DNA from 2 places in the Bibersteinia trehalosi USDA-ARS-USMARC-188 genome. Region 1 is predicted to be linked to the other one. Evidence: riboswitches for the same ligand, from Rfam matches in the RefSeq annotation. Region 1 holds a riboswitch; the other holds the start of a gene.
The links. Region 1 has a riboswitch for thiamine pyrophosphate ahead of F542_RS05610 (ABC transporter ATP-binding protein). Riboswitches for the same ligand answer to the same signal wherever they lie in the genome.

Region 1 (3,154 bases):
AGTGTTTGGTGTGTTACGTAAGCCGTCAAAACAAGCAGTGGTGACAGGGAAATAGATAATCAACACCGTCATCATAATTTTGGAAGCCAGCCCATAGCCGAACCACAGAACCAATAACGGCGCAATTGCAAATACCGGTATGGCTTGTGAAATGACCAAAATAGGCAATAACAAACCGGAAAGGCGTTGATAACGTGTGAGCAGTAATGCCGAGCCTAAGCCAAATACACTGCCGAGTAATAAGCCAAGCAGAATTTCAAGCAGGGTAATTTGCGCATGACTCCATAAGAGCGGTATGTTTTCGCTGAGTTTGTGCCAAACGGCAAAGGGCGAGGGCAGCAAATAGGGCGGAATTTCGCCTAAAATGACCGCACTTTGCCATAAAAATAGCAAACAAAGTGCGATAACAAGCGGTCGAAAAAGCGGTATTTTTTGCAAAATTTTCATAGATGTTCCCCGCTTGTTTTTCCTTCACTAATTAATGCCTCAAACAATTGCTGCTGTAATTGCCAAAGAGCTTGATTCTCCAGTGTTCTTGGTGTGAGTCCGGTTAGCGGATAAACGGTAGAAAGTTCAGCAGGCAGGCCGCGAAGAATACGAATCTCATCACTGACCCGAATGGCTTCTTGTGGATCGTGTGTGATCAGTAGTACCGTTTTACCACGCAACAGCTCGACTGCTAAGGATTGCAGTTGATGGCGAGTAACAGCATCAAGGGCAGAGAAGGGTTCATCCATTAAAATTAAATTAGCCTCTTGCATCAGTGTGCGGGCAAGGGCAACACGTTGCCGTTGTCCACCAGAAAGCTGGTAGCAAGGCTTATGAAGATGATCGGATAAGCCTACTTGTTCGAGGAGATAAACCGCTTTTTGGTAAGTTTCTGCTGATTTTTGACCGCTTAAATGCGCGTGAAGTTGAACGTTATCAACCAGTGACAGCCACGGATAGAGCGCATCGGTTTGTGCCAGCCAAGCAAGACGGGTATTGGCGGCAAAGCAGATTTCACCTGCTTGGACAGCGCGATCTTCAAGCCCAGCAATGGCGCGTAGCAGCGTTGATTTCCCTACGCCACTGCTTCCGAGGAGTGTTGTCCACTTGCCTTTTGGAAGCTCAAAATTAAAGTGCTGAAATAGCTTGCATGAGCCAAAAGCAAGGCAAAGGTGCTTAATTGCAACGCACATTTTCCCTCCGAATTACAGGATTCGGAAAGCCAAAGCGTGCAGGATAGAATAAATGAGAGAGATAGAATGGGATCTTGGCATCATTAGTTTCCTACGGCAGCATTAACTGAATCAGGTTCACGGGTATCATCTCAGCCTTTAACGGCACCCCGACTAATGGCGAAGACTATACGGGAGTTTGCTTGAAGAAACAAGTAAGAATTTACAAAAATGTGAACAAGTATGTATTTTTGTAAAGGCATTGCCTGTTTGTACCTTGTCTATTTTTAGCTTTTAGACTATCATCAACCGATTTGCGCCCTCACTTGGGCTTAATGATTTAGGAAAAGAACATGTCTAGAGAATTTAAACGTAGCGACCGTGTCGCTCAAGAATTACAAAAAGAAATTGCGGTTATTTTACAGCGTGAGGTAAAAGATCCGCGCATTGGTATGGTGACCGTATCTGATGTTGAGATTAGTCGTGATCTGGCATATGCGAAAATTTACGTTACCTTCTTATTCGATAATGATCAAGATGCGATTACACGTGGTCTAGCAGGTTTGAATAATGCCTCAGGTTATATCCGCACCTTAGTGGGTAAAGCGATGCGTTTGCGTATCGTGCCTGAGCTTAAATTCTTCTATGATAAATCGTTGGTTGAAGGCATGAGAATGTCGAATTTGGTTACCAATGTTGTACGCCAAGACCAAGCTCGCCATGTTGATGAAGAGGCGGAAAACGAAGCATAATGGGGAGAAGACCAAAAAAAAGAGGCAGAGATATTCATGGCATTTTTTTGTTAGATAAACCGCAGGGTGTTAGTTCTAACGATATTATGCAAAAGGTCAAACGGCTATTTAATGCCAATAAAGCTGGGCATACAGGCGCGCTTGACCCTTTAGCAACAGGGATGTTGCCTATCTGCTTAGGAGAAGCCACTAAGTTTTCGCAGTTCTTATTAGATTCGGATAAACGTTATTTAGTTTGCGCAAAACTCGGGGAGCGTACAGATACGAGTGATGCAGATGGGCAAGTTGTGCAAACGCGGAGCGTTAATGTCTCTGAGCATGATATTTTAGCGAATTTAGATGCATTTCGTGGTGATATTCTGCAAGTACCAACGATGTTTTCTGCTTTAAAACATAATGGTAAACCCTTATATGAATACGCTCGTGCGGGGATTAATGTAGTGCGTGAAGCACGTCCTATTACCATTTTTGAGCTGAAATTTATTGAATATCAAGCACCATTTTTGACCCTTGAAGTACATTGTTCAAAAGGAACTTATATTCGCACCTTAATTGATGATTTAGGTGAGGCTTTAGGCTGTGGGGCACACGTGACGATGTTACGCCGTATTGCGGTTGCAGATTATCCATTTGAGAGAATGATGACCATTGAGAATTTGCAAAATTTAGCCGAAAATCAAGCGCTTGCCACGTTAGATAAGCTGCTTTTGCCGATAGATAGCGCGGTGAGCCGTTTGCCGAGAATAAATTTAGATGAGTTGCAAACTAAGGCTGTTGGCTTTGGTCAAAGGCTGAAGTTTGCTAATGAGCAGCATATTCTGGGTGCAGCGCGCTTATTTTCAGCAGATGGAACCTTTTTAGGTGTAGCTGAAATTCGCGAAGATAATGTGATTCGACCAAGCCGAATGGTAGTGATAGACAAGGATAATGATGTATAAAAAATTACGTAATGTTGCATTAATAAGTGCTGCAACTTTATTGGCAGTTGCTTGTTCTAGCGATAAGTCGCAGATTAAGCCATTAGCGCTGGATGCGCAATATGCTAAACCGCGCACATTCCAAAATTTTACGGATTATGTTGTTTTTTTAAAACAAAAGGCCGCTGGACAAGGCGTATCTGCCAAGGTTTTAAACTCTCAGTTTAATATTAATTATGTGGCTCGGGCTGTGGAGTTAGATCAGGAACAAGCTGCGCGTCGTCGTGATCCAAATACCCCTCCGCCTGCACCTAATCCTAACGGT
Region 2 (3,154 bases), 740 kb from region 1:
GCTATCAAAATAGTTAAAACTGATATCAGGAACTTTGCTCAATACTTCGATCGCATGCTTTAATCCTGATTTAGTTGAACGCGGTAAATCAACCTGAGTAATATCCCCTGTAATCACCGCTTTTGAGTTAAACCCAATGCGGGTTAAGAACATTTTCATCTGTTCAATCGTCGTATTTTGGCTCTCATCAAGAATAATAAATGCATCATTGAGGGTACGCCCACGCATATAGGCAAGCGGAGCAATCTCAATCACATTACGTTCCATCAATTTCTGTGCCCGTTCAAAGCCGAGCATTTCAAATAAAGCATCGTAGAGTGGGCGAAGGTAAGGCTCAATTTTCTGCCCCAAATCCCCCGGTAAAAAGCCTAATTTCTCCCCAGCTTCCACTGCCGGGCGAGTCAGTAAAATACGGCGAATTTCTTGCCGTTCCAATGATTCTACGGCAGCCGCTACTGCTAAAAAAGTTTTCCCCGTTCCAGCCGGCCCAATACCAAAACTAATATCGTGACTTAAAATATTACGCAGGTAAGTTTGTTGGTGCCCACTTCTTGGTTTAATTACCCCCCGTTTTGTTTTGATCGCAATTTCATTTCCGCTATTTTGCCACTGACCTTGTAATAAGGTTCGACTTTCAGCAATAGCGAGATGCACATTTTCTAAGTCTAGTTCTTTAATTTTTCCCTTTATTGGTGCAGTTTCGTTATACAACTGCAGGAGTAGCTTTGCTGTATTTTGTAAAACATGATGAGAGTAATGATTGGTTTCAGCTGGTTGTAATGTAAGAGTAAAACCTTGGCGAGCAATCAGTAGATTGAATTGCTTTTCAATCAACGCCAGATTTTCATCGAATGCGCCACAAAATGCTTGCAAACGAGCATTGTCTTGTGGTTCTAGAGTAATAATAAGTTCGTTCAAAATAAGTCCCTATGTAAGCGCTTCAAACCTGTCGAAATTTTGCAAATATTCTAAGTGATTTTAGCAATTGATAATAGTCTGTATTTTGCCTAAAATGTCTTCGTTCTCATTGGGGTGCTTTGTAATGTAAGGCTGAGAAATACCCATAGAACCTGATCTGACTAATATCAGCGTAGGGATTTGAGACAGCAATGACTATTTCTGTTTTAGATCCTTCTATCTCCATTTTTAGAAGGAACATTGAATGAAACTTTCCAAACTCCTCCCTTTTACGATTTTCTCCCTCTCTACCAGCGTTTTAGCCCATGAAAAACCGGTATTAACAATTTATACCTATGACTCTTTTGCCTCTAAATATGGCCCCGCGAAAACCTTAGAAGCGCTGTTTGAGCAAGAATGCAACTGCGATATCAAATTCATGCCTTTTCAAGATGGCGTAACTATGTTTAACCGCATTCGCCTAGAAGGCAATAAAACCAAAGCAGATGTCATGCTTGGTATCGACCAAAATGTGATGAATGAGGCAGAAAAATCGGGTCTATTTCGCGAACACCATTTGCAAAATAATGCAAAAAACTTACCGCTTGAATGGAAAAGTACCATATTTTTACCTTACGACTATGGCGAATATGCCTTTATTTACAACAAACAAAAACTCGCTAATCCGCCACAAAGCTTAAAAGAGTTGGTTGAGCGGCAAGATCTCAAGGTAATTTATCAAGATCCAAGAACCAGTACAGTTGGACGTGGTCTGCTCTATTGGATCAACCAAGTTTATGGTGAAAAAAGTGCACAGGCGTGGCAAACGCTCGCAAAACATACCGTCACGGTAGGTAAAGGCTGGTCAGAAACTTACGGGGCATTCTTAAAAGGTGAATCTGATCTCGTACTGAGTTACACGACTTCGCCACTATACCATCAATGGCACGAACAAAATGATGATTATGCTGCCGCACCATTTAGCGAAGGCCATTTGCTACAAATAGAAGTCGCGGCTATTCTCGCCAGTTCACAGCAACGCTCTCTCGCACAGCAATTTTTAGCTTTTCTGCAAAGTCCTGCCGCACAAAAAGCCATTGCTTACAATAATGTAATGAAACCCGTAAATGCGGTTCAAGCAGATCCTGCATTTAAGCAATTACCCAACTATCCGATCCTTAATTTCAAACAACCAAATAGTGAAACAACAAAAAATTGGTTGGCAACGTGGCAACAGGCAGTAAGTAAATAGACCTTACAAGCGGTGAGATTTTGCAAATTTTTGGCAAAATCTCACCGCTTGCAGAGAGCCGAAAATTAGATTATAACTAACCGACTTTTTCTCTCTCATACCTAAAATGCAAGATTTTATTCAACAAGCAAATCAATTCGGGCAAGAAAAATGCCCGTTTTTCTTTTTGATCGATTTTGAACAGCAAAAACCGATTATTTTCCCATTGGCTCAAGCAAACCTGCATGCACTTCAATTTGTATTTCCTCATTTAGCCATACAAGAATGCATAAATGTTGAGCGTAAATTTACCTTTCAGCCAATCCCCTTAGACTATCCACGTTATCAGGCTGCATTTAATTTTGTTCAACGCGAAATTCAGAAAGGAAACAGCTATTTATTAAATTTAACCTTTCCGACAGAGATTAAAACAAATTATCGTTTAGATGAAATTTTTGCAGCAAGCCATGCCAAGTATAAATGCTATTTAGCTGAGAAATTTGTCTGTTTCTCACCTGAATGCTTTATTAAAATTCAGCACAATAAGATCTATTCTTACCCAATGAAAGGCACAATTAATGCTGCTGAAGAGCATGCAAAAGAAAAATTATTAAACTCCACCAAAGAATTTAGTGAACATAATACGATTGTTGATTTAATCCGAAATGATCTCGCTCTAGTTGCAGAAAATATCCAAGTCACAAAATATCGCTATGTTGAAAAAGTGCATACCCATCGCGGTGCAATTTATCAAACCAGCTCTGAAATTTGTGGTGATTTAGGGGAATATTGGCAAAAAAATATTGGTTCGATACTGGCAAAATTATTGCCAGCAGGCTCAATTAGCGGAGCGCCCAAAGCGAAAACCGTAGAAATTATTCAGCAAGCAGAACAGCAGGAAAGAGGCTATTACACAGGGATTTTTGGCTATTTTGATGGAGAAAATTTAGAAAGTGCTGTGGCTATTCGCTATATTGAACAACAAGATGAGCAATTATTTTTCCGCAGTGGTGGTGGAATTACTTT

Region 2: another riboswitch for thiamine pyrophosphate. It lies ahead of thiB (thiamine ABC transporter substrate binding subunit); the one in region 1 lies ahead of F542_RS05610 (ABC transporter ATP-binding protein).

What each region holds. Positions count from the first base shown of each region.
Region 1 covers NZ_CP006954.1:1,222,493-1,225,646, reverse strand. The annotation lists gene F542_RS05615 (ABC transporter permease) at 1-447, opposite strand, end outside; gene F542_RS05610 (ABC transporter ATP-binding protein) at 444-1,181, opposite strand; TPP riboswitch at 1,253-1,343, opposite strand; gene rbfA (30S ribosome-binding factor RbfA) at 1,514-1,912, shown strand; gene truB (tRNA pseudouridine(55) synthase TruB) at 1,912-2,850, shown strand; gene F542_RS05595 (lytic murein transglycosylase) at 2,843-3,154, shown strand, end outside.
Region 2 covers NZ_CP006954.1:481,324-484,477, reverse strand. The annotation lists gene F542_RS02345 (PhoH family protein) at 1-918, opposite strand, end outside; TPP riboswitch at 1,019-1,115, shown strand; gene thiB (thiamine ABC transporter substrate binding subunit) at 1,163-2,149, shown strand; gene F542_RS02335 (aminodeoxychorismate synthase component I) at 2,256-3,154, shown strand, end outside.